2 regions of the Frigoribacterium sp. Leaf164 genome follow, and region 2 is predicted to be linked to the other one. Evidence: predicted binding sites of a transcription regulator. Region 2 holds the regulator's gene; the other holds the start of a gene.
What was found. The regulator HspR, encoded in region 2, represses chaperone genes until heat shock. The targets are predictions, from matches to a motif close to AAGTTGAGTCNNNNNGACTCAACTT.
Positions count from the first base shown of each region.

Region 1: the regulator HspR is predicted to act here: its motif matches at 1,947-1,971, upstream of ASF82_RS01055 (Hsp20/alpha crystallin family protein).

Region 1 is NZ_LMOX01000001.1:241,523-249,011, forward strand. Features, by position in the region: gene ASF82_RS01045 (sigma-70 family RNA polymerase sigma factor) at 1-348, shown strand, start outside; gene ASF82_RS01050 (anti-sigma factor) at 345-1,223, shown strand; gene ASF82_RS01055 (Hsp20/alpha crystallin family protein) at 1,462-1,917, opposite strand; gene ppk2 (polyphosphate kinase 2) at 2,206-3,117, shown strand; gene ASF82_RS01065 (hypothetical protein) at 3,210-3,755, opposite strand; gene ASF82_RS01070 (CGNR zinc finger domain-containing protein) at 3,866-4,441, opposite strand; gene ASF82_RS01075 (DMT family transporter) at 4,514-5,497, shown strand; gene ASF82_RS01080 (SRPBCC family protein) at 5,612-6,067, shown strand; gene ASF82_RS01085 (hypothetical protein) at 6,180-6,359, opposite strand; gene ASF82_RS01090 (SDR family oxidoreductase) at 6,606-7,316, opposite strand; gene ASF82_RS01095 (TetR/AcrR family transcriptional regulator) at 7,471-7,489, shown strand, end outside.
Region 2 is NZ_LMOX01000002.1:6,949-14,437, forward strand. Features, by position in the region: gene ASF82_RS07645 (DnaJ C-terminal domain-containing protein) at 1-816, shown strand, start outside; gene ASF82_RS07650 (heat shock protein transcriptional repressor HspR) at 868-1,305, shown strand; gene ASF82_RS07655 (methyltransferase) at 1,600-2,754, shown strand; gene ASF82_RS07660 (pilus assembly protein CpaE) at 2,942-3,460, opposite strand; gene ASF82_RS07665 (hypothetical protein) at 3,571-5,046, opposite strand; gene ASF82_RS07670 (hypothetical protein) at 5,303-7,489, opposite strand, start outside.

The DNA.
Region 1 (7,489 bases), on a different contig from region 2:
GACGACGAGCCCGCCCGCCGCTGGCTCTTCACCGTCGCCCGCAACCTCGTGATCGACGACCGCCGCAGCGCGCGCCGCGCCCACGAGTTCCCCACCGACGACCTGCCCGAGGGCGCTCCCGTGACCGACGCCTCCGACGCCGTCCTCGACCGCCTCCTCGTCGCTGACGCCCTGGGCTCGCTCTCGGGCGAGCACCGCCGCGTCGTGGTGAGCTGCTACTGGCTGGGTCGCACCGTCGCCGAGACCGCAGAGATCGAGGGGGTGCCGGCCGGGACGGTGAAGTCGCGGCTGCACTACGCCGCGAAGGCCCTGCGGCTCGCCCTGCAAGAACGAGGAGTCACCCGATGACCGACCGCGACGGCCGCCCCGACGCCCGCCGAGAGCCCGAGCTCCGGCGCGAGCACGACGCGGTCCACGAATGGGACGCCGCCTACGTGCTCGGCGGCCTGAGCACCGACGAGCGCGCTCGCTTCGAGCGGCACCTCTGCGGTTGTGAGGCGTGCACCGCCTCCGTCGCCGATCTCGCCGGGCTCCCCGCCGTGCTCCGCCTGCTGCCCGTCGACGACGCCGTGGCGATCGCCGAGGAGGCGCGGGTCGCCTCCCCGGCGCCCGCCCCCGTCGAGACGAGGGTCGGTGCCGCCGAGCCCGAGCCCGACCCCGAGGAGTCGCGGGCCGGCACGCCAGCCCCCGTCGCCGACCCGTCGCGCGGCTCCCGCACGCCGGCCCGACGTCGACCGGGGCGTCCTGCGCCGCGCCCCCGCGCCTCCGGCCGGCCCTCCTCCCCGCGTCGGCGCGCCCTGGTCGGCGCGGCCGCGGTGCTCGCCGTCGTGCTGCTCGCCGGCGGCGGCTACGCGCTGGGCTCGTCGTCGGGGCGGGTCGCGGAGCCCACGGCCTCGGTCACCACGCCGACGCCCGCCGTCCCCGTCGCGATGATGTCGCTGGTGGGGGGCGCGGTGACCGCCGACCTCTCCGTCACCGCGACTCCCTGGGGCACGCGCTTCGACTGGGAGTGCGCCTACGCCGCCGACCTCGAGGGCACCGGCGTGTACGACCTCGTCGTCGAGGAGATCGACGGCACCCGCACCGTCGTCGCCACCTGGGACAGCGCGCCCGGCGGCGCGGCCGGCCTCGCGGCCTCGTCGAAGCTGCCGCTCGACCGCCTGCGCAGCGTCGAGATCACGGCCGCCGACTCGACCACCGTCCTCACCCGCACCACCCTCTGAGCCGCAGCGCCCTCTGCCCCCTCCTCCCCACGACGAGGGCCCCGCCCGGCCAGTGCCGGGCGGGGCCCTCGTGTCGCCGCTCAGTCGGCGTCGACGTCGTCCGCCGACGGGTCGTAGTACGCACGGTGCTCGCCGAGCGGCTCGGCGAGCGCCCGCGACAAGAACGTGCGGCGTTCGAGCATGGTGCACCTCCTCCGAGGTCGACGGGCGGGCAGGGGCGGCAGGTGCGGGTCGACGGCTACGCCGTCGCCGCCTCCGGCGAGGCCGACAGCTGCTGCGCCCCACCGTCGCCCGATCGGGCGCTGCCGACCTCGATCCGCCGCGGCTTCGCCCGCTGGCTGACCGGGATCACCACCGACAGCACGCCGTTGTCGTAGTTCGCCGTGATGCCCTCGGTGTCGACGCCGTCGCCCAGGCTGAACTGGCGGCGGTACGAGCCGTGCGGGCGCTCCTGTGCCAGCCAGGTCGCCCCGGCGTGGTCGCCGGCCGTGCGCCGGGCCGTGATCGTCAGCAGCTGGCCGTCGACGTCGACGTCGACGGACCCCGGGTCGATGCCGGGCAGGTCGGCGGCGAGCACGTACTGGTCGCCCTCGCGGTACAGGTCGACGGGCATGGCCTTCGGGCCCTGGCGCTGTGACAGCAGGGTGCCGGCGAGACGGTCGAGCTCGGTGAAGGGGTCGAAGGACAGGGCCATGGGTGCTTCCTCTCTCAGTCGTGGTCGAGACCTTGAGTCACCTCGACTCAAGGTCGATGACGCGATGATAGGAACGAGGGCTAGCTCGTGCCTCAACGGATGCTCCGAGCCCGCTCGGACCTCGCTGAGAACAGCTACGGCGAGGAACCACGTCCTCGCCCGCGAACCAGGCCGCGACGTGGTTCCGGTGCGAGTTCGTGGTGCGTCGTGGGCGGTGCGCGAGACCACGAGGAGGCGCCGAGCGCCACCCCCGGTCGGCCCCGCTCCCGGCTCGGTACCGTCGAGGGCATGACCCTCGACCCCACCACAGGACAGTCGCTCCGCGAGTACATCGAGCAGCTACGGCACGAGGGCTACCGCGTGTCGGGCGGCCACACCGTCGAGCCCGAGCTGATCGACCCGGCGGGCAACCCGGTCCACACCTGGCGCGAGGACTACCCGTACGACGAGCGCCTCGACCGGAGCGAGTACGAGCTGGAGAAGTACCGACTGCAGGTCGAGCTGCTCAAGTGCCAGAACTGGCTGGGGGAGACGGGCCGCAAGGCCGTCGTGCTCTTCGAGGGGCGCGACGCCGCCGGCAAGGGCGGCACGATCAAGCGCTTCACCGAGCACCTCAACCCCCGCACGGCGAGGGTCGTCGCGCTCAGCACGCCGAGCGAGCGGGAGAAGGGCCAGTGGTACTTCCAGCGCTACGTGGCCGCCCTGCCGACCTCCGGCGAGCTCGTCCTCTTCGACCGCAGCTGGTACAACCGGGCCGGCGTCGAGCGGGTGATGGGCTTCTGCACCGACGACGAGTACGAAACGTTCATGCAGCAGGCCCCCGTCTTCGAGAAGATGCTGGTCGACGCGGGCGTGCACGTCACGAAGTTCTGGTTCTCGGTGTCGCAGAAGGAGCAGCGCACGCGCTTCGCGATGCGGCAGCTCGACCCCGTGCGTCGCTGGAAGCTCTCGCCGATGGACCTCGAGTCGCTGGGCCGCTGGGACGACTACACCGCCGCGAAGGACGAGATGTTCCGCCGCACCGACAAGAAGCACGCGCCGTGGACGATCGTGCGGTCGAACGACAAGAAGCGGGCACGGCTGAACGCGATGCGGTTCTTCCTCGGCCAGTTCGACTACGACGGGCGCGACGACGCCGTCGTCGGACAGCCCGACCCGCTGATCGTGATGCGGGGCAAGCGGTCCGGCGACGGCGACTGACGGGCGGGCGGAGGAGCCGGGGAGGCGCCCCCGCCCGTCCCGGGACCCGTCCGGCCGGGCGGTCCGGTCCGGCGGTCCGGCGGTCTGGTGACCTAGCGGCGCCAGCCGAGCAGCCCGGCGAGCGGGCGCTGCTGCTCCCCCTGCTGGGCGCCCATGACGAGCACGACCCCGGTCAGCACCGGGATGACGAACTGCAGCGCCTTCTGCTTCTTCTGCGCCGCGGCGAGGGTCTCGGAGGCGGAGGCGGTGGCGTCGGGCTCGGTGACGCCCTCCGCGCCGTGCTCCGCGTTCTTCGCCATGATTCCGCCCTCGATGCCCGACCACACGGTCGCGCCGACGGCGGCGAGGGTGACGACCGACTTCACGACCGTGTTGCGGCGCGACGACGGCTGGCCGCCGAGGCGGCTCTCGTTGCCGACGATCAGGCCGACCCCGCCGATGCCGTGGGCGATGATCGCGGCCCACTGCACGGGCGCCCACGTGGCCCAGCCGATCGACGAGAGGCGGAGGCGCTCGACGGGGTCCTTCGCCTCCGCCGTGCCGCCGTTGAGGCCGACGGCGCCCATGAGTGTGCCGCCGAACCAGGCGGCGGCGCCGAGGTCGTGCAGGCTGCGGACGAAAGTGTTGCGCTGAGACATGAGTTCTCCCCGAGGTCGATGGTGTGCGGTCCGGCGGACGGTAGGCCGCCTCCGCGGAGCCCGGAGGGCCTTGACGAACGGGCTCGGATGCGCTCCGCGCGGGCGACGGCTCAGCGGTCGACGGGCCGGTCGGCCTCCTCGGCGGCCCGACGCTCGCGGAACGCGACCATGTTCATCCGGTTGCCGCAGCGCACGCTGCAGAACCGCTTCGAGCCGTTGCGCGAGAGGTCGACCAACAGCCCGTCGCAGTCGTCGGCCGCGCAGGGGCGCAGCCGCGCCGTCTCGTCCGACCGGACCACGTCGACGAGGGCGAGCACCGCCTCCACCAGGATCCTGTCGGCGAGCGGCGCGCTCTGCGGGGTGGCGTGCAGGTGCCAGTCGAGGTCGTCGTGGCGGACGAGCCGGGGCACCGCGTGCAGGCGCTCGAGCAGCTCGTTGACCGGGCCGACCATCTCGTCGCGGGGCAGCAGCCAGAGCTCACGGAGGCGCGTGCGGGCCCGCCGCACCGCCTCGAGCTCGGCCTCGTCGCGGTCGCGCCGCCCCGAGAAGCCGAAGGTCGTCATGAGCGCGTCCAGCTGGGCGGGCGTCGCGAGCTCGTCTCCGCCGGAGCGCGACGCCCCGGCCGTCGTGTTGACCAGGGCCGCGTTGAAGTCGAGGACGTCTTCCGTGTCAGGGGCGAAAAGCAATTTGACTCCTTGTCGTCTCCCGCTCTAACGTCAGGATCAACAGGCCGAACGGCCCTGACTGGAGGGTACCCCGTGTCTCGTCGCCATCTCTCGACCGGCCTGCTCGTCGCGGTCGTGGCCGCCGCCTCCTTCGGGGTCTCCGGGCCCTTCGTGAAGCCGCTGCTCGAGGGCGGCTGGAGCCCCGTCGCCGCGGTCGCCCTGCGTGCCCTGGTCGGCGGCGTCGTGCTGGCGCCGTTCGCGCTCGTCGCCCTGCGGGGCCGCCTCGCCCCGGTCTGGCGCGCGCGACGACGGGTGCTCGGCATGGCCGTGATCGGGGTCGCCGGCACGCAGGTGTTCTACTTCGCCGCCATCCAGCACATCCCCGTCGGCACGGCGATCCTGCTCGAGTACATGGCGCCCCTGCTGCTCGTCGCCGTCGCGTGGGTCGCCACCCGGCGACGGCCCGCCGCCGTCGTGCTCGTCGGGTCGGCCGTCGCGGCGGCCGGCCTGCTGCTCGTCGTCTCGCCCGGCGGCGGGGGAGCGCTCGACCCCGTCGGCATCGCCCTCGGCGTCGCGGCGATGGTCTGCTGCGCCGGGTACTTCGTCATCGCGGCCCTGCCCTCCGACGGCCTGCCGCCCGTGGCGCTGGCCGCCTCGGGGCTGCTCGTCGGCTCGGCGCTGCTCGGCCTGCTGGGGCTCACCGGCCTCGTGCCCTTCACCGCCACGGCGGACGACGTCGTCGTGCTCGGCAGCACGGTGCCCTGGTGGGTGCCGATGCTCGTCGTCGGCCTCGTCGCGACCAGCCTCGCCTACGCCACGAGCATCACGGCCAGCTCGATGCTGGGGTCGCGCCTCGCCTCGTTCGTCGGCCTGCTCGAGGTGGCGGCGGCGGCGATCTGGGCGTGGGTGCTGCTCGACGAGCAGCTCACCGCGCTGCAGCTCGTCGGCGGGGCGCTGATCGTGGCGGGCATCGTCGCCGTGCGGGCCGACACGAGCGCCGAGCGGGACGACTCGGCGCGCGTGCTCGTCGCGGCGGGTGTAGAGGAGCCGGAGCGGTCGGCGCCGTCCCCCACCTGACCGTCCGTCGTGCATCTGGCCCTCGTCGGGCAGGCCTCCCTAGCGTCGAGGGAGAAGTCGGGGAGGCGCAGCAGCGCCGAGCCGACGACCACCCCATCGATCAAGGAGCACACCATGGCACAGGCCATCGAGACCGTCGACGTCAGCGTCCCCGTCTCCGTCGCGTACAACCAGTGGACCCAGTTCGAGGAGTTCCCCAAGTTCCTCGACGAGGTCGAGTCCATCACGCAGACCACCCCCACCCTCACGGTGTGGAAGGTCAAGGTCGGCCCCGTCGAGAAGACGTTCGAGGCGGAGATCACCGAGCAGCACCCCGACGAGCGCGTCGCCTGGAACAGCACGGGCGGCGAGGTCGACCACGCCGGCGTCGTGACCTTCCACAAGCTCAGCGACTCCGAGACCCGCATCACGGTGCAGATCGACTGGACGCCCGAGGGCTTCCTGGAGAAGGTCGGCTCGTCGCTCGGCCAGGACAACCGCGCGATCAAGAAGGACCTCCAGAACTTCAAGGAGTACATCGAGTCGCAGGGCCAGGCCGACGGCGCCTGGCGCGGTGACGTCCAGGCCTGATCAGGCCGGGCTCACCCCCGCACTCCCCGAGACGCCTCGCGGCGGACGACCACGGTCGCCCGCTGCGGGGCGTCTCGTCGTCGTCGGGGGCGGTGGTGCGGGCCGCCGGGCGTCAGCCGATCGGGGCGGCGGCCGGGGGCGCGAGGCGCAGGCGCTCCTCGCGGGCGGTGTCCCAGACGGCGGGGGCGACGTCGTCGTCGCGGTACGACGGGCGGCGCGGGGCGTGGGCCGGGGCGGTCGCGGCGTCGGGGGCGGCGAGCTCGGGCGTCTGCGGGGCGACAGGCGTGGTCATGCGGTTCTCCTGGGTGTCACGGCGGGGTGCGTCAGACGATGGTGCGTCACGGAGCCCTCCGCGTGCTGCCCCCAGTAGGAGGCGGGAGGCGCGTCCGGCCCCGCCCCCGGGCGTCCGTCGTCGACGAGCGATCGTACCCCGTTCCCAGCGTGCTCGGAGACACGGCCGCGCCTCCCTCGGGTCGTCGGCCCGCGCCTCCCGGGCCGGCGCCGGACGTCGCGCGGGCCGGCCCGGAGTCGCCGTCGCTCAGCCGCGGGCGAGCTGCGGGTAGAGCGCCTCCAGCGGCGCCGACAGGGCGGCCTTCACCTGGCGCGAGGTCTCGTCGGCGAGCACCTCGTGCTCACCGGCCTCGAGGGCGTCCAGCACGTCGGCCACGAGCACGGCGGGGTCGGTCTTCGCGTCGTCGACGCCGGCGGCCATCGCCGTGTCGACGTAGCCGACGTGCACGCCGACGACCTGCACGCCCGCGGGCTGCAGCTCGAGGCGGAGCGAGTTCGTCGCCGACCAGAGCGCGGCCTTCGTCGCCGAGTAGATGCCGGCGACCGCGAACCAGGAGAGGGCGGAGTGGATGTCGATGATCGCCGTGCCGCCGCCGTGGGCGCGGAGCAGGGGCGCGTAGGCGCGGGCCAGGAAGAGGGGGCCGAAGAAGTTCGTCTCGACGTTCTCGCGGATCTCGGCGTCGGTGTTCGCGAGGATGCCCGGCTCGGGGGCGTTCGCCCCGGCGTTGTTGACGAGCACCGTGACGTCGGGGGCCGCCTCGACGACGGCGGCGATCGACGCGGCGTCGGTGACGTCGAGGGTGAGCGGCACGACGCGCTCGTCGCTCCAGCTGCGCGGGGTGCGGGCCGTGGCGTAGACCTTCGCGGCGCCCCGGGCGAGGGCGGCCTCGACGAAGCGGGTGCCGATGCCGCCGTTGGCGCCGGTGACGAGGACGACGGAGTCGCGGATGGTGGTCATGGGGTTCCTTCCAGGGGGTCGGGGCGGTGCGGTCGCGTCGCCCCGGGCGGGTCGTCGTCGCTCGTGAGTGGGATGATGCGGTGCGCGTACCCGATCGCCAGCGACTGACCCTCGTCACAACTGAGCAGAGTCAGTTCTCATTCCAGGAGTTCCCATGTCGTCGACATCCGCCC
Region 2 (7,489 bases):
TCCGACCCGGAGCAGCGCAAGGAGTACGACCAGGTCAGGGCCATGGGCTCGGGCGCGCGCTTCACCGCGGGCAGCGGCGGCCCCGGAGGCGGTGGCGGCGGCTTCGAGGACGTCTTCGGCGGCATGTTCGGAGGCGGCGGCCAGCGCCCGCAGTTCCGTCAGGGCGGAGGCGGTGGCGGGGGCTTCGAGGACATCTTCGGCGGCATGTTCGGCGGCGGCGGCTTCGGCCAGACGAGCGGCGGCTACCGCGGCTTCGGCGGCCCGCAGAAGGGCCGCGACATGACGGCCACGACGACGCTCGACTTCCAGACCGCCGTCGTCGGCGAGACCATCTCGTTGCAGGCGTCGAACGGCAAGCCGATGAAGGTGCGCATCCCCGCCGGCGTGCACGACGGCCAGAAGATCCGGCTCCGCGGCCGTGGGGAGTCCAGCCCCGACGGCGGCGAGCCCGGCGACATGGTGCTCACCATCGCCGTGCGCCCGCACCCGGTGTTCGAGCTCGACGGCGCGAACCTGCGCCTCGACGTGCCCGTGACGTTCACGGAGGCCGCGCTCGGCGCGACCATCGAGGTGCCGACGCTCGGCGGCGAGCCCGTGCGGCTGCGCGTCGCGCCGGGCACGCCGTCCGGCCGGGTGCTGCGCGTCAAGGGGCGCGGCGTCTCGACGAAGACCGGCACGGGCGACCTGCTGGCGACGGTGCAGGTGGCCGTGCCGAGCCACCTCAGCGACGCGGCGCGCGAGGCCGTCGAGGCGCTCGCGGCGGCGTTGCCGGCCGAGAACCCGCGCGACGACCTGATCGCGCGGGCCCGGGGCTAGCCTCGGCAGCACCAGGCCCGGCACCAGCACCACGAGCAGGAGGGGACGACGATGGCGAGACAGGACGCGGGGCAGTGGCCCCTCGATGAGCACTCGCCCGTCTTCGCGATCGCGATGGCGGCCGAGCTCGCGGGCATGCACGCCCAGACGCTGCGCCAGTACGACCGGCTCGGCCTCGTGGTGCCGCAGCGCACCGCGGGCAAGTCGCGGCGCTACTCGATGCGCGACGTCGTGCAGCTGCGCGAGATCGCGCGGCTCGGCGGCGAGGGAGTCTCGCTCGAGGGCGTCAAGCGCATCCTCGAGCTCGAGAACCAGGTGACGGCGCTGCAGTCGCGGGTGCGTGAGCTGGAGCGGGCGCTGGCCGACGAGCTGGTCAACCGGCCCGGTGCGCGCGTGTTCGCGGCGGGCGAGAGCGGCGTCGTGCCGCTCCGGCACGGCACGCGCCCCACGCGGCAGACCTCGGTCGTGGTCTGGCGGCCCCTTCAGTAGAGCCCCCCAACGTCGAGTGGTCACGAACTGCTGCTCTCGCGTCAGCGAGCAGCACTTCGTGACCACTCGGTGCCTGAGGCGGGTGCGGCGGGTTCCCGTCACTCCCGGCGGGTCGGCGTCGGCCCGCCCGCGAGGACGTCGACCCGCCCCGCCCTCGTTGCCCGTGCGCCGTCTCCGCCACCCCGACATCGAGTGGTCGCGAACGGCTGCCCACGCGTCAGCGAGCAGCACTTCGCGCCCACTCGGCGCCACGGTCGGGGACGACGGGCCGGGGCGGCCCGGTAGCCTCGTCCGGTGATCGACTTCGAGCAGCTCCGCCGGTGGCCCGACGTCGAGGCCCCCGAGCTGGTCGCACACGACGCGACCGACCGCCTCCTGCTCGACACCGCGCGGGAGGCGCTGGTCGCCCACCCGGAGCGCGTCACCATCATCGGCGACCGCTACGGAGCGCTCACCCTCGGCGCCGCCGAGTTGGTCGGCCCGCACGAGCTCCGCGTGCACCAGGACGCCCTCTCGGGCGAGCTGGCCCTCGCCGCGAACGCGGAGCGCCTCGGCAGCAGTGCCTCGTGGCGCTCCCTGCCGCTCGACCCCTCGCTCGTGGAGGGCGCCCGCGTGGTGCTCCTGCAGCTGCCGCGCGGCCTCGACGCGCTCGACGAGATCGCCGAGCTGGTCGCGGCCCAGGCGCACCCCGAGGTGCAGCTCGTCGCCGGAGGCCGCGTCAAGCACATGACCCCGGCGATGAACGACGTGCTGCGCCGTCACTTCGGCACCGTCTCCGCCGGTCTCGCCCGGCAGAAGTCGCGTCTCCTGACCGCCTCCGGTCCGCGCTCCGACGCCGGAGCCACCGCCTCCTCGGCGGCGAGCGCCTCCTCGGCTGGCACCACTTCGACGTGGCCTCGCTCCGAGCGGCACGGCGACCTCGTGGTCGTCGCACACGGCGCGGCCTTCGCCGGCTCATCGATCGACGTCGGCACCCGAGCGTTGCTGGAGGCGCTGGCCGTCGGGGCGCCCGAGGCGTCACGCGTCGTCGACCTCGGGTGCGGAACGGGGGTGCTCGCCGCCTCCTGGGCGCTCGCGCACCCCGAGGCGCACGTCGTCGCGACGGACCAGTCGGCGGCCGCCGTGGCCTCGGCCCGCGCGACGGCCGACGCGACCGGCGTCGGTGACCGGGTGGAGTCGCGGCGTGACGACGCAGGAGCCTCCCTTCCCGCAGGCTCCGCCGGCCTGGTGCTGCTCAACCCGCCGTTCCACGTCGGCGCCACCGTGCACGCCGGCCTCGCGCACAAGCTCTTCGCCGCGGCCGCGCGCCTGCTCGAGCCGGGCGGGGAGCTCTGGTGCGTCTGGAACTCGCACCTCGGCTACCGCAGCGCGCTCGAGCGCACCGTCGGGCCGACGCGTCAGGTCTCGCGCGGGCCGAAGTTCACCGTGACGGTGTCCACCCGCCGCTGAGCCTGCCCCTTCTCGTCGTACTTCTCTCGTCAGTTGCCACTTTGGGGGCCTCTGAACGCCCGTGAGTCCCCCAAAGTGGCAACTGACGTGAGGCAGCAGTGATCGAAGTGACTCTTCCTGGGCCCTGCTCGGGGCGGAGGGCCCAGCAAGAGTCACCTCGATGGCGCCGAGGTACTTCGCGCGGGGATCAGTTCGTCGCGTCGCCGTCGTGCTCGGCGCCGGGGCCGAGGAGGCCGTCGGCCTCCTCGGGGTCGTCGAGGCGGAGCGATGCCTCGATGTAGGCGAGGAGCGCGTGGGCGTAGGCCGTCTCGGGGTCGGCGGCGACGTGCACGGAGTCGGGCCCGGTGTCCGCAGCGCCGTCGAGGGCGACGGTGACACGGTAGGCGAGGGGCTCGCCGTCGACGAGCACGCGCGTGAGCGAGACGAAGGTGCTGCCGAGCAGCTCGCGGAGCTGGTCTTCGCGCGGCAGCCAGAGGGCGTCGTCGGCGGCGACGGAGTCGAGGGCCCACTCGGTCGTGCCGTTGAAGCCGAGCACGGTGCCCGTGGGGTGCTCGTGGGCCTCGATGGTCATGTCGCTGAGGGTGAAGACCTCGCCGACGCCCTCGTCGCTGTCGACCAGGCGCTCGACGACGAAGCGATCGCCGGGGGAGGGGCGCCAGCGCAGCCCGGCGTCTCGGAGGCGGCGGGCGAGGTCGACGTCGATCATGGGCTCATCCTGCCCCGCCCGTCTGGCAGCGAGGGACGAATCGCCCCGGCCCCGGCCCCGGCCCCGGTGCCCGCCGCCTGACCCGCTCGCGGTGAGCCAGCGGCCCGACCTCAGGGTCTCACCGGCACCCCGCCCACGGTCTGCGTGACGACGAGCTCGTTGTCGCCCAGGTCGAGGCCCTCGACGGTGGTGCTCCAGGTGCCGTCGCTCTCGGCGACGGTGGTGGCGGAGTCGCCGACCGCGACCGTCGCGCCGGGCGTCGCCGTGCCCCTGACGGCGGCCACCCTGCCCTGCGCGTCGACCGACACCACCTCGGCGGTGAGCGCCGCCGCGGCGATGGGCGTGTCGACCCTGCCCGTGACGTCGTAGAGCTTCGCGTTCAGGGCGCCGGTCATCGTGAACCCGAGGGCGGGCGTGCCGACGGGGGCGTCGAGGGGCGTCGAGACGCGAGGGGCCCAGCGCAGGTCGCCGCCGGCGTCGAGGGCCGAGCCGGTGCCGGGGAAGGCGTACGAGTAGGTCGACCCGTCAGCCGAGCGGCGTCCCGAGACGAGGTCCCACGACGCGGACGCGGGGGCGTCCTGCCAGGTGGTGGCGGAGCCCGCCCGGTACTCCGCCTCCAGGGTGTCCTGCCCGGTGGCGAAGGTGGTGCCGGCCGGTGCCGTGACCGTGACGGTGCCCGGGGCCGACTGCGTCCGCTCGGTGAACTCGACCGCCACGGTGACCGCCGTGTCGTCGCCTCGCAGGAGGGCCTGAGGGGTCGCGTCCACCTGTCGGACCAGCCCGGGGACGACCTGGGGGTCGATGGTCACCGTGACCCGGACCGAGCTGCCGATCGTCGTCGTCCCCATCTTCTGGACGACGGTGAGGGTGTTCGCCCCCACGGCGAGGCCGGAGACGGTCATGCTCCAGGCGCCGGTGGTGGTGCTGGCGGTGGCGTACCTGCTGCCGATCTCGACCCGGGCCCCCTTCGTCGCGACGCCCGTGATCACCGCCGACCTGCCGACGTGGTCGGTCGAGGCGACCCTCGCGGTCAGCGCGGTCGTCACCGGCCTGGTCACGGTGTACGAGGTGTTCCAGTTCGTCTTCGTCCAGCCCCAGCCGTTGCCCCAGGAGTGGACGTAGAGGGTGCGGGTCGTGCCCTCGGCCCACCACGACGGCCAGGTGCTCGTGCCGGAGGGGATCTCGCTGCCGGGTGACGAGAGGGGCTGCGAGCTGGTCGACACGAGCAGGCGACAGTTCGACACGTTGCACTGCGGAGTGCCCCGCACGGTCAGCCCGACGTGGTCGCTCTGCAGTGAGACGCCAGTAGGCGGGGAGACCGTGAGGAAGAGGCGGGCGCCGTCGGTCGAGCTGGGGGGCGTCGGCGGAGCGGCCTCCGGCGAGGGAGGAGCCGCGGTGTCCTCCGTCGGGCCGCTCGGCGCGGCGTCGGGCTCGTGCGTCACGACCGTCGCCGCGGAGGCGGTGGTGACGCCGTCGTCGACCGGTGACGCCTGGGCGGTCGGCGATCCCGGGGCCAGGGCGAGGCTGCCGACGACCAGGGTGATCACCAGCCCGGTCGCGAGTGCTTCTGTCGTACGTCGTCTCACGGGTCGCCTTCTTCCGGGGCAGTGCCGAGGCATCTCGGTCGGTGGTGGTGACATGCGCATGTCGCATGACAGCGGTGTGGTCGAGATGACGATAACGCATGTGAGGAGATCTCTGGCGCCCCTGTGGACGAGCGCGGATCCGAGGGCGGGACGACGGACCGCCCCGGTCTCCGCGCCCGCTGCTGCGGGGCGGTGACCGGGGCGGTCGCCTTGTGCTGTGGTGCTGTGGTGCTGTGGTGCTGGTGTCGCCGGTCGACTACTCGCGGATGGCGGAGGGGTCGATGGAGGCGACGCGGCCGATGGTGCTGCCGGTGGCGCGGAAGTCACCGATGGAGCTGGTGCCCTCGTAGGTGTAGTCGAGCTGGCGGTTGCCGGCCGACGCGGTGCGCGAGGTGAACACCTCGACGAGGTAGCGCAGCTGCTGCTCGGCCGGGATGGCTCGGGCGGGCAGCTGGAAGGTGATCTTCGTGCCGTTCTCGCTGATGACGCCGCCGGTCAGGTCGAGCGACGCGTCGCTCTCCCAGCCGCCGGCGGTGCCGCTGCGGCGCTCGCCGAGGACGGTGAGGCCGTCCTGGAAGATCGTGTCCTTCGGGGCGGTGAAGGTCACGGTGCCCGTCGCGGCCTCGCGGGCCTCGTTGTTCTGGACGACGATCGGGATGATCGACGTCGTGTTGCGCGGCAGGTTGACGCGGGTCTGCTGCACGCCGACGAGCGTGCCGCCCTCGACCGAGGTGAACTCGACCGTGGCCTCGTCGTGGACGGTGCCGCCGATCTCCTGGCTGACGGTGACCTCGAGGTCGCCGGTGCCCGTGAAGGGCGCGGTGATCTCGTAGCTGCCGTCGGGGCGGATCGTCTCGGTGACGTCACCGATCGTGACCTGCTGGCCGGGCGTGCCGCTGCCGGTGACGACGACGGTCTGGGCGATGTCGTTGCGCTGCGCGACCGTGGCCGTCAGGGGCAGGGGCGCCTTGGCGACCGTCGACGCGTCCGGAGCCGACGAGGTGTAGCTGGTCGGCGGCGTGAACACCGTGGTGATCGTGCCGTCGGCGGCGGGCTTGCCCGTCGAGACGACCGGGAAGGTGATGTCGCCGGCGGCGGCGTACTCGCGGTTCTCGGTCGTGGTGTTGGTGACCTTGACCTCGACGGTCTGGCGACCCTCGGAGTCGGTGGCGACGACGTGCTCGGTGGTCCAGCCGTCGACGGTCTCGGTGGCGGGCAGGTCGCCCGCCTCGAAGCCCTCGGGCAGCGTGGTGGTCCAGGAGAGCGACTCGCCGGGTCGGACGGTGGCGCCGGTGGGGCTGGTGCCCGTCTGGGTGGTGATCGTGACGGTGCCCTCGGTGCCCTCGGTGAACCAGCCGTCGGCCTCCGACGTCACCGTGACGTCGTTCGCGCCGAGGCTGGTGGTGAGGGCGGCGACGACCGCGTCGAGCGTGACGGGGTCGCCGTAGTCCTCGCCGGCGATGCTCTGCTGCACGACGAGCTGGTTCGAGCCGACCTGCAGGCCCTCGACGGTCATGCTCCAGTTGCCGTCGTCCTGGACGACGGCTTCCTGGTCGCCGATGGTGATGGTCGCACCGGGAGTGGCGGTGCCCGAGACGACGGCGGTCTTGGCGATCGGGTCGACCGACATGACGCTGGCGACCGTGGGCTGCTCGTTGACCTCGATGGTGGTGGGGGTGCTGCCCTCGGCGCGGAAGGGGTTGCCCGGCGTGGAGCCGGCGAAGACGTAGCCCATCGACGACGAGCCGGCGGCCGCGACCATCGGCGTCTCGACGTCGAACAGGTAACGCCACTGCTGACCGGAGGAGTGGCTCCCTGCCGTCGGCCCGAGGTCGAAGGTCATCTGGGTGCGGTCCGCGTTGAGGACGCCACCCGTGAGGTTGACGTTGGTTGCCGGGTTCCAGGCTCCGGTGCTGCCGGGGCGCCACGACGCGGCGATGGTGGTCTGGCCGGGGGCGAAGGTGGTGCCCGCGGGGGCGGTCACCGTGGTCGTGCCCGTGACAGCGCCGCGCGCCTCGTTCAGCTGCACGACGAACGGCACGGAGGTGGTCTCACCGCGCACCAGCTCGACGCCGGGCTGAGGCACCGGCACGACCGTGCCGCCTTCGATCACCGTGGCGGCGAGACGGACCGTGTTGCCGACCTGCGTATTGTCGACCTTCTGGATGACCGTGAGCGTGTTGAGGCCAGCGGTCAGCCCGGTGACCGTGAGCGAGAATGCTCCGGTCGTAGGGTGTGCCGTGACTGCGATGTCGCCGATCTCGACCTGTGCCCCAGGACGCGCCGTACCCGTGACTACAGCACTGTGAGCGATGTGGTCGATCGATGCGACTTTGGCGGCTAGCGACGGCACCTCAGTGAAAGCTGCAGGGTTGAAGGCTGCAGCGCGCACTGCTGTCACGGCCTTGACGCTCTTCGGACCATTGATCGGATCTTGGCCTGC